2 regions of the Helcobacillus massiliensis genome follow, and region 1 is predicted to be linked to the other one. Evidence: predicted binding sites of a transcription regulator. Region 1 holds the regulator's gene; the other holds the start of a gene.

What was found. Region 1 encodes LexA, which represses DNA repair genes until DNA is damaged. Its sites were predicted from a motif close to TCGAACANNTGTTCGA; they were not measured.
Region 2: the regulator LexA is predicted to act here: its motif matches at 5,440-5,455, upstream of R3I40_RS11090 (HNH endonuclease signature motif containing protein).

What each region holds. Positions count from the first base shown of each region.
Region 1 is NZ_CP136959.1:353,210-360,690, forward strand. Features, by position in the region: gene hflX (GTPase HflX) at 1-509, shown strand, start outside; gene R3I40_RS01725 (ATP-dependent DNA helicase) at 540-2,567, shown strand; gene lexA (transcriptional repressor LexA) at 2,682-3,356, opposite strand; gene yneA (cell division suppressor protein YneA) at 3,536-3,883, shown strand; gene nrdR (transcriptional regulator NrdR) at 4,011-4,463, shown strand; gene R3I40_RS01745 (OPT family oligopeptide transporter) at 4,690-6,723, opposite strand; gene R3I40_RS01750 (HelD family protein) at 6,943-7,481, opposite strand, start outside.
Region 2 is NZ_CP136959.1:2,438,926-2,446,406, forward strand. Features, by position in the region: gene R3I40_RS11065 (hypothetical protein) at 1-473, shown strand, start outside; gene R3I40_RS11070 (TlpA family protein disulfide reductase) at 480-1,595, opposite strand; gene R3I40_RS11075 (arsenate reductase/protein-tyrosine-phosphatase family protein) at 1,607-2,176, opposite strand; gene R3I40_RS11080 (aldehyde dehydrogenase family protein) at 2,257-3,678, shown strand; gene R3I40_RS11085 (DHA2 family efflux MFS transporter permease subunit) at 3,675-5,231, opposite strand; gene R3I40_RS11090 (HNH endonuclease signature motif containing protein) at 5,497-7,326, shown strand; gene R3I40_RS11095 (MATE family efflux transporter) at 7,345-7,481, opposite strand, start outside.

The sequences.
Region 1 (7,481 bases):
TCGCGGACACCGTCGGCTTCGTGCGCCACCTCCCGCACGAACTGGTCGAAGCGTTCCGCTCCACCCTCGAAGAAGTCGCCGACGCGGACCTGCTGCTGCATGTGGTCGACGCCGGCCACCCCGACCCGGAGGGCCAGATCCAGGCGGTGCGGGAAGTCCTCTCAGACATCGAGGACTTCGACGTCCCCGAACTCGTCGTCTTCAACAAGGCGGACCTCGCCGCCCCTGAGACCCTGGCGCGGCTGCGCTCCCAGGTCCAGGACTCCGTCGCGGTGTCCGCCATCACCGGTGAGGGCATCGAGGAGCTGCGCGAGATGATCGCGGAGCGCCTCCCGCAGCCCACCGAAGAGGTGGACCTCGTGGTGCCGTACACCCGCGGCGACCTCGTCTCCCGCATCCACACCACGGGCGAGATGATCAGCGAGGAGTTCGAGGAGAACGGCACCCACGTGCACGCCCGTGTGGACGGCCGTCTCGCCGCTGAACTCGACGAAGCGCGGGTCCGCTGACGAGCGGTCAGGCGCGGGTAGGATCGACCAATGGCCACCGCACCGATCCCTCAGCTCCTGGAAGCCGCTGTCGACGCGGTCGGCGGTGAAGTCCGCACCGGTCAGCGCACCATGGCGGAGGGCATCGCCCAGTCCCTGGAGGACAAGCGGCACCTGCTGGTGCAGGCCGGTACCGGGACCGGCAAGTCCCTCGCCTACCTCGTGCCCGCACTCGCCTACGCCGTCGAGAACGACGCCCCGGTGGTGATCTCCACCGCCACCATCGCGCTGCAGAACCAGATCGTGGAGAAGGACCTGCCCCGACTGGTGGACGCGCTCGCCCCGATGCTGGAGCGCACCCCGTCGTTCAGCCTGCTGAAGGGCCGCTCCAACTACCTGTGCCTGCACAAGATCGCCGGCGGCTACCCGGACGACCTCGACCCCGGCGCCCTGTTCAGCGAAGCGTCCGTCACAGGCGAGCCGGCCGCGTCCGAACGCCTCGGTGACCAGGTGAAGCGGCTGCGCGAATGGGCGGAGGACACCGACACCGGCAACCGCGACGACCTGCGCACCCCCGTCTCGGACCGTGCCTGGCGGCAGGTGTCCGTCACCGGCGCCCAATGCCTCGGCGCGCAGTGCCCGATGAAGGACTCCTGCTTCGCGGAGCGCAACCGCGCCATCGCGAAGGAATCCGACATCATCGTCACCAACCATGCCCTGCTGGCGATCGACGCGTTCGACGGGCACGGCATCATCCCCGAGCACGACGTCGTCATCATCGACGAGGCCCACGAGCTCGCCGCCCGTGTCACCGGCGCCGTCACCGAAACGCTCAGCGCCGGCCACGTCCGCTCTGCGGTTCGGGACCTGCGAGGTCTCGGCGTGGTCTCCACCGCCCTCGACGACGCCGGCCACGCCCTCGGGGACGCCCTCGGCCTGCAGCCCGACGGACGCATCACCGGCGACATGCCGCCTGTCCTCAGCGACGCCATCACACTGCTGGAGATCGAAGCGCGCCAAGCCCACTCCGATGCCAAGGACGCCGGTGACTCGACTGCCGCCTCCACGGCCGGGGCGCGCAAAGCGGCCCGCACCAAGCTCCAGGAGATCATGGATGTGTGCGCCCGCCTCATCAGCCCGGATGAGGACGATGTCCGCTACATCTCCCACTCGGAGATGACGGGACGCTCCATCATCGAGGTGGCGCCGCTGAGCGTCGCCTCGGCGATGCGCCGCGCCATCCTCGATCAGCGCACCACGGTCTTCACCTCCGCGACCCTGGCGCTCGCGGGCAGGTTCGATCAGGCGGCGGGATCCGTCGGCCTGTTCCCCCGGTCGCGAGTGGATCTGGGCGCCCCGATGAGCGGGTTCATGCGGGAGTCGTCGTCCGCGGAGCGGGAGCAGTGGGCGGGCATCGACGTCGGCAGCCCGTTCGACTACCCGAAGCAGGGCATCCTCTACTGCGCATCGCAGCTGCCGCCGCCCGGACGCGAGGGTCTGTCCCAGCAGCTGCTGGAGCATCTGGTGGAGCTCGCGGAGGCGAGCGAGGGCGGCGTCCTGGGACTGTTCTCCTCCCGCCGCGCAGCGGAGACGGCGGCGGACTACGTCCGCGCCCACACGGGCCTGACGGTGGGGCTGCAGGGCGAGGACTCGCTGACGAACCTGGTGCGCCAGTTCCGTGAGGACTGGTCGATGTGCCTGTTCGGGACGCTGTCACTGTGGCAGGGCGTGGACGTGCCGGGGGATGCGTGCCGGCTGGTGGTGATCGACCGGATCCCGTTCCCGCGGCCGGATGACCCGCTGAAGGCGGCTCTGCAGGAGCGGCTCAGCGAGTCCGGAAAGAACGGGTTCATGGCGGTGTCTGCGCGGCACGCGGCACTGCTGATGGCGCAGGGCGCGGGGCGGCTGATCCGCACCCGCAGCGACCGGGGAATGGTGGCGGTGCTGGATTCACGGCTCGCGACCCGGCGGTACGGTTCGTATCTGCGGCAGGCGATGCCGCCGCTGTGGTACACGCAGCGCGCGTCCGTGGCGCTGGGAGCGCTGGAGCGCCTCGCCGCGGCGCCGCGCAGGTCCTGAGAGCCGCGCCCGTTCGGGGCGGAACCAGCCGGGAGACGCACATGCGCCCCCGGCGGCGAACCGGAGGCGCATGGAACGGAGACGACCGGGTGGGCCGGGCGGGCCAGCGGCTGGTCAGACGGAGCGGAGCACCGCCACGACCTTGCCGAGGATTTCGCTGAGGTCGCCGAGGATCGGCGTGTAGGCGGGGTTGTGCGGCATCAGCCACACGTGGCCGTCCCGCATGTGCAGCGACTTCACGGTGGCTTCGCCGTCGATCATCGCGGCGACGATCTCTCCCTGCTCAGCCACCCGCTGCGCGCGGACGACGACCCAGTCGCCGTCGCAGATCGCGGCATCGATCATCGAATCGCCCACGACCTTCAGCAGGAACAGGTTGCCGTCACCGACCAGCTGGGACGGCAGTGTGAACACGTCCTCGATCTGCTCTTCGGCGGTGATCGGCGAACCGGCGGCGATGCGGCCGACCAGCGGCACGTTCGTGGTGGCGGCCGGCTGGATGCCGTTGAAGTCGCCGCTGGTCGGAGCGGGAGCATCATCCCCCTGGACGAGCTCGAGGGCGCGCGGGCGGTTCGGGTCGCGGCGCACATAGCCCTTGGTCTCCAGGACGGTCAGCTGGTGCAGCACGGAGGAGGGGGAGGCCAGGCCCGCCTTCGAGGCGATCTCGCGCATGGACGGCGGGTAGCCGTGCTCGCGGATCGCATCCTCGATGACGTCCAGGATGCGGCGCTGACGGGCGGTCAGACGGGGGCGAGCAGCGCCGTCGGTGGTCTCGTTCGTCTCGGTCATCAGCGCCCTTTCCGCGATGGGGCGACTTTAAATGTCGCACCCCTCTGTTTGAGTCTGTCTCGACTCAAGAGTACGTGGCCCAAGCCGCATATTCAAACGATCGTTCGAAAGAGTCTTGACTTCGTCGAACAAGTGATCGTAGGGTCAAGTCATTCGCACATCGAACAAGGATTCCAATCATGACTGCCACCACCGTTCGTCCCGTCGCTCTTCGACCAGATGTTCGCCTGCGCATCACCCGTCGTGGTCGTGTGGTCCTCGGCCTGCTGATCGCCTCGGTCGCGCTCAGCCTGGCGTTCCTGATGGGCATGGCCTCCTTCACGCCCGCCGCTGAAGCGGGCTCCACCGCCACCACCGAGTACGTCACCGTGACCGTGCACGAGGGGGACACCCTGTGGGGCATCGCCTCGCAGTACGCCCCGGAGGGCACCGATGTCCGCGACTACATCCTCATGGTGGAGGACCTCAACGACCTGCAGAACGGCGTCGTGCAGCGCGGTCAGAGCCTGCACCTGCCCGTGTCCTGACCGGCACCACCGGACCCAGCCCGCCCCGTCACCCGCGAACCCCCTCATCGCCGCCGGTGACGGGGCGGAGCTGTTCCTCCACCCAGGGTGACGGTGGGACTGTCAGGCCGTTTAGTAGGATGACGCTGTGCATTGTCCTTTCTGCCGCCACACTGACTCCCGCGTCGTCGATTCACGGACCGCGGATGACGGCACCGTCATCCGCCGGCGCCGCCAGTGCCCGAGCTGCTCGCGCCGCTTCTCCACGATCGAATCAGCGTCGCTGTCCGTGGTGAAGCGCTCCGGTGTGGGCGAACCCTTCAGCCGTTCCAAGGTCATCTCCGGTGTCCGCAAGGCCTGCCAGGGCCGGCCCGTCACCGATGATCAGCTCGCGGTGCTCGCACAGAAGGTGGAGGAGAGCATTCGCCTCACTGGAGTCAGTGAGATCGAGGCGCACGATGTGGGCCTTGCGATCCTGCAGCCGCTGAAGGACCTGGATCTCGTGGCGTACCTGCGCTTCGCGTCCGTCTACCGGAACTTCGACTCACTCGAGGACTTCGAGAAGGCGATCGCCGAGCTGCGGGAGCAGTCCGACGCCTGAGCCGCGCAGCGGATATGCGCACTCGATTACACCTCGCGCCGCAGAGTGTGTATAATGAATGCTGACCGGCGAGTCTGGAGGGGAAGCCAGACTCGCCGGTTTCTTCATGCCCGAAGCGCGGCGATCGCGGTCCCCAACGAGAAGCGCCCCCCACCTCCCGAAACGGGAAGCGGAGGGCGCGTGCGCATCAGCGCCGTCGGCGCGTCAGCTGGCCTTCAGCAGCACATCAGCGTGCGGCGCGGCGACCGGTGGGCTCAGCGGTCTCGTCGGCTGCCGGCAGGGTCTTCTGCAGACCCATCACCCAGCGGTACAGCACCGCGATGATGCCGGCGAATGCGAGGACGCCGAGGATCATGGCGACGGACTGGAAGCCCTCACCCACGATCGCGAGCGGTTCCGCTTCACCGGAGGCCGCCACCACACCGGCGAACACGACACCGAAGAGCGACTCGCCCACGATGAGACCGGTGGCCAGCAGAATGCCGAGGCGCTTCATGACCTCCGGGCGCTTCGACGTGGAGGCCCAACGGTTGTAGACCAGGCCGATGAGGGCGCCGATCGGGATGATCAGGGTCAGCTCCATCGGCAGGTACATGCCCATGCCGACTGCGAGCGGCGGCAGGGCCAGGGCGCGCTTCTTACCCTTCGACGCGGCCCGGAGTGCCTCGTCGATGACGATCACCACGGCGCCGATGAGGGCGCCGATGCCGATGAGGCCCCAGTTGAGGTCGCCGCCGAGCACGCCCTTCACCAGGGAGGAGATCAGCGACGCCTGCGGTGCCGCCAGGGCGTCCGGGCCCGCGTTCGGGTCACCGGCGAAGCCGAAGGCGGTGTGCATCAGCTGCAGCACCGGCGGGATGATGATCGAGCCGAAGATGACGCCGATGATCAGAGCGACCTGCTGCTTCCACGGGGTCGCGCCCACGAGCTGGCCGGTCTTGAGGTCCTGAAGGTTGTCGTTGGAGATCGTGCCGATGCCGAACACGATCGCCGCGGTGAACAGGGTGAAGGCGACCAGGGACGCGGTGTCAGCACCGGAGGTGCCGTGCACCAGCTTCACCACGAGGGCTGCGGCGATCGCCACCAGGATGCCCACGCCGGAGATCGGCGAGTTGGAGGCGCCGATGAGGCCGGCCATGTAGCCGCACACGGAGGCGACGACGAGGCCGATCAGCAGGGTGAAGACCACGGCGACGGCGATCAGGCTGCCGGTGTGGTGGGAGATCGCGGTGTCCTTGAGGAAGGACCACAGCAGCAGGCCGATCGGGATCATGGACAGCAGGGTGATGCCCAGGACCAGCGACATCGGAATGTCGCGTTCGGTGATGTCGACCTCGCCGCCACCGCGGCGGCGACGGTTGGAGGCGAGCGCCTCGGAGATGCCGCGGACGATGGGGACGATCAGCTTCAGCAGGGTCCACACAGCGGCCACGGCGATGGTGCCGGCGCCGATGAAGCGGACGTCGCTGCCGAAGATGCCGCCGACGGTCTCCATCAGGTCGGCGTCGGCCGGAATCTGCCCCTGGGTGAGGGTCGGCAGGAGGATGCCGTAGGAGATGATCATGCCGATGATCATGGCGATGCCGACCGTGATACCGACCAGGTGGCCCACGCCGATGAGGGCGAGGGAGAGGCTGCCGCCCACCATGGTGCCGCCGGAGCCGAGGCGCAGGGCGGTGCCCACGGAGCTGGCGAGGACCTTGAGGTTGGCGAACAGGGAGAAGGCGGCGGCGCCGAGGGCGCCGGCGATGATGACGTGCAGTCCGCGCTTGTTCTCCTCGGAGGAGCCGGCGCTGTCGCCGACCTTCAGCACCTCAGCGGCGGCCACACCCTCGGGGTACGGCAGGTCGCTGCCGGTGACGAGGGTGCGGCGCAGCGGGATGGAGTAGGTGACGCCGAGGATGCCGCCGACGGCGCACACCAGTGCGGTGGTCCAGTACGGGAAGCCCGCCCACCAGCCGACGATGACCAGGCCGGGCAGCACGAAGATGATCGCGGACAGCGTGCCGGCTGCTGAGGCGATCGTCTGGACGATGTTGTTCTCCTGGATGGTGTGGCTGAAGAAGCGCAGCACCGCCATGGAGATCACGGCAGCGGGGATCGAAGTGGCGAACGTCAGGCCGACCTTGAGACCGAGGTAGACGTTGGCGGCGGTGAAGATCAGCGTGATGAGACCGCCGAGGACGACGCCTCGCAGCGTCAGCTCGCGCACGCTGGCCTGTCGGCGCCCGGAAGCGGCCGTTGTTGGGGTGGAGGACATACCTCTCCTTGTCGGGGCCGCCGCGTCAGGATGAGCGATCGGGCGGCGGCCGCTGGGGGTCAGGGAGCGCGAGTGCGCCCATCGTCCGTGCGGACGACGCAGATCATGCTACGCCCGACCGGCCGCTGATCGGCAACACACCGAGGGTCCGCGGAGGTCAGCGCTGCCGCGGGAGAGGGGAGCGCTGGTCGACCGGGTGCGGGGTGTGCCGCGGGGGCCTCATGCCGACGGGTCCTCGAACCCGTCGGGCAGGTTTCCGTGGTGCAGCACCGACAGCACCTGGGTGGGGCGCGTCATCGCCACGAACACGTCGTTCGCGCCGCGGGCGTGCGCCTCGCAGATGGTGGCGGGGTCGGTGAGGACCACGGCGTCGAACTCCAGGCCCTTGGAGTCGCGGGCGTTCATCACGGAGACGGGGGAGTCGATGCCGGCGGATCCGGCGCCGACCTCTCCCGGATCGAACTGCGCGCCGAGCGCTTCGACCAGGGGTGCAACAGCCGCGTCGGGTGCGACCACGGCGAGCCGGCCGTCGCCGATCAGGGCGCGCACCCGTCGGACCTCGGCGGCGATCGCGTCCATCTGCTCAGCGGACGGGGCCCCCTCGCCCACGCTGCCCGCCTGACCGGGCAGGAGGGCGAGGTGCATGTTGTGCTCGCCCTCGCGGACGGACTGCACCTCGGTGGCGAGGAGGTCGTGGGCGCGCGCCACGCGGTTCGCCGCCGCCATGATGCGGGCGGGGGTGCGGTAGTTGACGGTGA
Region 2 (7,481 bases), 460 kb from region 1:
CCTACGCGGAGTCCGCGGACCTGCCGGCCGCGCTGGCGGAGCATCTGCGCGCCGCCGATGACGCGCCGGCAGGCGCCCCGACCGGAGCGTCATTCGACTGCGACATCGTGGACCCGCCAGCGCATCTGCGGCCGGCCGAGGCACCGGACCCGTCGGTCCTTGGGAGCGACTGCGCTACGGGAACCGCCGGGGCTCCGCTGCGCCTGCTGCCCTTCCACCAAGCCGTGTGGACGGCCGACGGCTGCGTGGTCCTCACCGGCGGCGACGCCCCCACGGCCGTGGTGCTGGAGGGCCTCAGCGCGCTCCTGTGGAGCCTGCTGCTGGAGGCCGACGAGGACGCCGACGCCCCCGCTGATCTCACCGAAGCGGACCTGCTGGCGCTGCTGCGCGCCGAGATCGGCGACCACCCGGACTCCGAGACGGTCCTCACCGAGGTGCTCGCGCTGCTGCGCAGCCACGCGCTGCTGGTGTGAGCGGAACTACTCGGCGCTTGCCGGATCTGCCGCGGAGGCGGCCGTGGCCTGCTCCTCCTCCAGTTGCGCGCGGATGTCCTGCACGAACTCGATGACGGTGTCCGACCCGGCGACAGGCCCGCCGGCGAGGTAGTCGTCCGCGCCGAGCAGCACCGCGGAGGGGCGGCCCATGAGGTCCATCATCTGGCCGATCTCGTTGTCCGGGTCGTACGCGTCGAGTCCGTCGAGGTGCTGCGCGGTCCCCTCATCCATCCCGCCGGGATCCGTCGGCAGCACCGCCAGCACCCGAACCAGCGGATGCAGCTGCTCGGACCACTCCCGGATCATCGGCATCAGCCGCACGCACGGCCCGCAACCCGGGTTGAGGAAGATCAGCAGCAGCGCCTGCGTCTGCGTCAGGGTCCGCAGCGGAGGCCGCGTCCCGTCCGGCATCGTCAGCGCCACATACGGCGTCGGCAGGCGCACATAGTCGCCGAGCTCGGCATCCGGGTCGTCACCGCTGTGCGCGCCAGGCGCAGCAGCCCCCGTCGGCCCGCCGTTCGCGCTCGGCCCCGTCGGCGCCTCACCGGCGAGGCGGTTGCTCGACCCGGCGATCAGCACCGCCATCGCGGCCGACGCGCCCACGACCGCGGCCAGCACGATCGCTGCCGACGGCGCCACCGACGCCAGCAGACCCGGCGCGGCACCCAGCCATGCCGCACCACCGGCCACCACGGCGATCGCCGACAGCAGCACATTGCGCACCAGCGTCCCGCTCGTCACCTCCGGGGAACCGAGCGTGCCGAAGCAGGAGCAGGAGACGGCATCGCCGCGCCGCAGCGCCCCCGCGATCACCGCGGTGAACGCCGCCATCAGCACCAGCGCGAGGCCCGCACCCGCGACGGCGACCCACCGCACCGGCACCCACAGCGCCGCCGCGGCCACCAGCTCCAGCACCGGCACCGCCACCGCGATCACCGGGTGCAGGGGCCGCGCCGGGATCCGCAGGGAGATCAGCGCCGAACGCGTCCCCGGCAGGTCCAGCAGCTTCGCCGCGCCGGACAGGGCGAACACGAAGCTCAGCAGCATGCCGAACCCGGCGGCGCTCGCCATCGCGGCGCTCGCGACGGCAGTGCCCGTCATCGCGGCGCTCGTCATGCGCGGCGGCCCGCGCGGATCAGCGCGTCAGCGAGCGCGGTGGCGGCGGCGTCGATCTCGTCGGCCACGCGGGAGAACACCCCCGGATCCTTCCGGTACGGGTCCTCCACCTCCATGACCTCGGCGTTGCCGCGCCGCGCCACGGTCTGCACCGCGCTTGCCGGGTCGGGCCCGTCGAGCTCGTCCGCGATCGAGGGCGCCGCGCCCATCAGCACGGTCTTCTTCGCGGCCCGCGGCCACTCTTCGGTGATGAAGCGGCGCTGGCGGCGCGACATCACCAGAATCAGGTCCGCGTCCTGCACATCGAACGCGTCGATCTGGTGGGCGCGGAACCCGTCGGCCCGCATCCCCCTCTTCTCGAGTTCGACCACCATCGCCGGCTCCACCGGGTGCCCCTCCAGAGCGCCGATGCCGGCGGAGGACACGTCGATGCCGGTGCCGGCGAGGCGTTCGCGCAGAACGATCTCGCCGAACGGTGATCGGCAGATGTTTCCAGTGCATACAATCAGGATTCGGCGGACTCCCGTAGCCTGGATCACAGGAGCGCCGGCTGAGGATTCGGCCATGCGCCCAGCCTATTGCACCCGCACCGCGCGCACTCCCACCGCACGCGCTCTGCGACAGCTCACGAGGAAGTGAGGAACACGTGACCTCCCACGCCGACATCGACCGCGGCCTCGCCGCCCTCCGCGACGGCTTCGCCAGCGGCATCACCCGGCCCGTTGACGCCCGCCTCGAGCAGCTCGCCCGCCTCCAGCGCGGCATCGAACGCGACGGCGATCTCCTCGCCGACGCCCTCGCAGCCGACCTCGGCAAACCCCGCGCCGAATCCCTCATCACCGAACTCGGCACGCTCACCCAGGAGCTCTCCCACATCCGCCATAACCTGGCGTCCTGGCTGCAGCCCTCCGCGTTCGGCCTCGGCACGCTCCTCATGCCCGCCTCCGGCCACATCCACCGCGAACCCCTCGGCACCGTCCTCGTCATCGCACCGTGGAACTACCCGATGCAGCTCAGCCTCATGCCCGTGATCGGTGCGATCGCCGCCGGCAACACGGTGATGCTGAAGCCGTCGGAGATCACCCCGCACTGCTCCGCCGCCCTCGCCCGCCTCGTCGCCGAGCACATGGACGAGCGCTGGGTGCAGGTGATCGAAGGCGGCATCGACGAGACCACCCACATCCTCCGCCAGCGATTCGACCACATCGTCTTCACCGGCAACGGCACCGTGGGCCGCGTGGTGGCGCGCGCCGCCGCCGAGCACCTCACCCCCACCACCCTCGAACTCGGCGGCAAGTCACCCGTCTACGTGGACCGCGGCATGGACCTGAAGGCGGTCGCGGCCCGCCTGACCTGGGCGAAGTTCACCAACGCCGGCCAGACCTGCGTGGCCCCCGACTACGTGATGGGCGAAAGCGCCGTCCTCACCGACCTCGCCGACGAGATCCGGCAGCAGATCGCGCACATGTACGGCGAGGACCCGCAGACCAGCGGGCAGTACGGCCGCATCGTCAGTGACAAGCAGTTCGACCGCCTCACCGGCCTCCTCGACGCCTCCCGCGACCGTGTCGTCCACGGCGGCGGCACCGACCGCGCCGACCGCTTCATCGAACCGACTCTGCTGCGGCTCCCGTCGGCCTCCGAGGGCGCCCTCGAGACCCCCATCATGGGCGAGGAGATCTTCGGGCCGCTGCTGCCGCTGATCCCCGTCACCGGCGTCAGCGAAGCGATCCGCATCGTCACCGGCGGCGACAAACCGCTCACCGCGATGGTGTTCACCGACGACCCGGAAGTGGAGCGAGCCTTCACCGAGCAGACCTCCAGCGGCTCCCTCGCCGTCAACTTTGCGCTCGCCCACGCGGGCAGTTCGCTGATGCCGTTCGGCGGCGTCGGCGAATCCGGGATGGGCAGGTACCACGGCCGCGCCAGCATCGAGGCGCTCACGCACCCGAAACCGGTGGTGAAGAAGCCGCTGAAGCCGGAGACGCTCAGCATGATCTTCCCGCCGTACGGGCGCCGCACCGGCCTGCTCGGCCGGCTGATGGGGGTGCGGCTGCGCCGCCGCTAGTGCGCGGCCTGCTCCTCGGAGGCCGACGGGGCCGTGCCCTGCCCGTTCTCCCCACCGGCCGACGGGTTCGCCGTCAGCATCGACGCCGGGATCAGCGCCAGCAGCGCCGCGCAGCCCGCGATCAGCAGCGCGAAGCCCACACCCGCGGTCAGCGCCGCAGCGGGCTCGGCGCCGGAGTTCGCCGCGGCCTCGGACCGCAGTGCCATCAGCATCACCATCAGCGCCGTGCCGGCACCGGCCGCCACCTGCTGCAGCGTGCCCACGGCAGCCGATCCGTGCGAGTACAGGTGCGGCGGCAGCGTCCCCAGCGCGGTGGTGAACAGCGGCGTGAACAGCAGCGCCAGCCCCAGGCTCATCACGATGTGCGCGGTGAGCACGTACAGGGTGCCGGTGTCCGTGCTGATCCGCGACAGCGCCAGCAGCGACGCGGCCAGCAGGATCGCGCCGGGGATCACGAGGGGGCGCGGCCCCACCGCGTCGTAGGCGCGGCCCACGGAGCGGGACAGCAGACCCATCAGCAGGCCGCCCGGCAGCAGCATCAGCCCGACCTGCAGGGTCTCGTAGCCGAGGGCGCGCTGCAGGAAGATCGGCAGCAGGATGATCACGCCGAACATGGCGCCCATCGCGAGGATCATGACGATCAGAGCGAGCCGGAACCGCGAATAGGTGAAGGTGCGCAGGTCCAGCAGCGCCGAGTCGGTGCGCTGGAGCTGCAGCTGGCGCCGGATGAACACGGCCAGGGCGAGCACGCCGATCACGAGCGCGATGACCGGGGCGACGGGCAGGGATCCGTCGGCCCGCGGGGCGGCGATGGTGCCGAGCCCGTAGATCAGCCCGCCGAAGCCGAACGCCGAGAGGATCACCGATACGAGGTCGATGCGGGTGCGGCTGGTTTCGGACACGTTCTCCACCCAGCGGGCGCCGGCGGCGAGCATGAGCGCCGCGATCGGCAGGACCACGAGGAACAGGAACCGCCACGGCGCCACCTGCAGCACGAGGCCCGAGATGGTGGGGCCGATCGCGGGTGCCACGGAGATGACGATGGAGATGTTGCCCATGACAGCGCCGCGGCGGTGCGGGGGCACGAGGTTCAGCACGGTGGTCATCAGCAGCGGCATCATGATCGCGGTGCCGGAGGCCTGCACGATGCGGCCCAGCAGCAGCGGGGTGAAGCCGGGGGAGAGGGCGCTGATGGCGGTGCCGGCGGTGAACAGGCCCATGGCCAGCAGGAACACGGTGCGCGTGGTGAGCCGCTGCAGCAGGAAGCCGGTGGTGGGGATGACGATCGCCATCGTCAGCATGAACGCGGTCTGCAGCCACTGCGCGGTGGTCTCCACGATCTGCAGGTCGCCCATGATGTTCGGCAGGGCGACGGACAGGATCGTCTCGTTGAGGATCACCGTGAACGCGGCGACGATCAGCAGACCGATGACGCGCCGGTTGCGGGCGGTGTCGTCGGCTGCGGTGTCGCCGGGCTGCGCGGGGGCGGCGGCGTCGGCGGCGCGGGTGTCGGCTGCGGCAGTCTCGGTTTCGGAGGAGGGGGATTCGTGCACGGGGGAACTCTACGGGCCGACGGGGCCGACGGGTAAGTGCGCGGCGACTGCGGGGTGATGAACGTCCCCGCTGGGCGCGCTCTGCGCTCCTGGTCCACGCGCCCTCCCTGCGCCTGTCAGCGGCACGCTTGTGGACAACTGTCCGCACCGAAGATATGGAAACACATGTTCTAAGAGGACTTGATCGCGAACGGTTGCCGGGGTAAAATCGAACATAGGTTCGAAGAAGTGGCCTGATCGACGATGATCCGGCCCGGTACTGCTGATGACCGAGGGGGTGAGCGCAGTGTCGCTGCTGGCTATGCCCGACCCGTCCGACGATGACTCCGAGCACTCGGAAGACCGGACCGTGCACCCGCACCCGCACCCGCCGCGGCCGGGCCGGTCAGCGCCCGACAGCACGCCCGAGCCCACGGAGAAGTCAGAACCCAGGTCGGGCAAGCCGCCGACGCCGATCACTCCCCGCCTGCCCATCCGCAGGGACACTCTTGACTCCCGCCTCGAGCAGGCGCGCGGCGGCGAGTTCACGCCCACTCTCGGCCGCCGCTACCGGGAGCTGTGGGATATCCAGGCCGAACGCGCCGCCCTCCAGGTGCGTGAATACCGCGCACTCGCCGGCCTGTGGATGGTGGACCCTGACGCGCGAGGCGCTGCCGTGGGTGATGGTGCCGAACTCGAAGCGGCCCGAGCCGGTGTCGCCATGCGCGACACTGTGCACCGCGCTGAGCGCCGCATCGAGAACGGCCACCGCGCGGTCGTCGGCTTCCCGCAGCTGCTCGACCAATTGGAAATCGGCGCGCTCACCGTGGAGATGTTCGAGTACGTGCTGCGCGTCAGCGACCGGCTCACGATCGAGTCCCTGAACTCTGCGGATGAACTGATGCAGGAGTGGGACTTCGGCATGTCTCCGGAGTCGTTCCGCCGTGAGGTCCGCCTGCTCGTGCGCTACCTCCTATCCCTCGAAGAAGAGGCGGCGGAAGAAGCTGAGGCGCCGGCGTACAGCGTGCGCGTGGAGGGGCCGGACCCGCAGGCGCCCGGGTCGATGTCGATCGTCATGACCGGTGAGATCCCCGAAATGCTCGGATTCTCCAAACGGCTCGACGAGGCCGCCCGCGCCGTCAAGAAAGCCCAGGTCCGGGCGCTGAAGGAGAACCGCGACATCCCCTTCGATCCGGACGGTGAGGTCGCCCGGACCGGTGAGCCGATGACCATGGACGAGATCCGCGGCCGCCTCGCCGCCACCGCCGAGTTCAACACCGACGGTGTCGACATCAACCGCGACCGCTTCCGCCTGAACATCCTCGTGCCCATGATGACCCTCGCCGGCAGGAGCCAGCTGCCCGCCACGATCGACGGCATCACTCCGATCCCCGCGGACTACGCGCGCGAACTCGCCGCCGGCCACAACACCTGGTACCGGCTGCTCACCGACCCGGTGACCGGCACCATTGCTCCCGTCGCCCCCACCCGCTACACCCCGAGCACCGCCATGCTCGAGCACCTGCGCACCCGCAACCCGATCTGCGCCTTCCCCGGCTGCAGCAAACGCACCCACAAGGTCTCCGAAGCCGACCACATCATCGAGTTCGACCACGACGACCCGCACCGCGGCGGCCGCACCGAGCTCGACAACCTGCACCTGCTCTGCCGCAGGCACCACCAGCTGAAGACAGCGAAGCACTGCCGCCCGAGCCGGCGCGCAGAAAGTCGCCGGCATCCGTCGGCCGGCAGCGGCATCACCGACTGGGACCTCGGGGGAGGGGTCCGCGTCAGCGTGCCCCAGGACCGGGATCTGCTCACCGCCGCACTGACCACCACGATCTGGAAGGCGTGGGAAGCGGAGCAGTACCGCACCGGCAAGAAGATCGGGCCCGCGCCGCCGCCCCCGCAACCGCCCGAATCCAGGACGCCCGAACAGCCCGAACGGCACGCACCGGCCGAGGAGAACAGCGAAGCGGAGCCGACCGAGGAGGCGAAGAAGAACAAACCAGCGAAGCCGAAGGACCCCACGAAGCCGACTGAGGAAGCGACGCCGACGAAACGTGCCCGGCGCACCCCCGTGCCGCCGGAAGAACTCGGCCCGCCGCCGTTCTGACCAGCGCAGCCCCGCGTCTCAGCCCTGCGCGCCCGCGCCCTCCGGCGCGTCGTCCAGGTGCATCCAGTCGTCCGTGCGGGTGCGCCACCACAGCGTCACCGCGCGGGCGCCCAGGAACACCACCGTGAACGCCGCCCACAGCAGCGGCAGCCCCA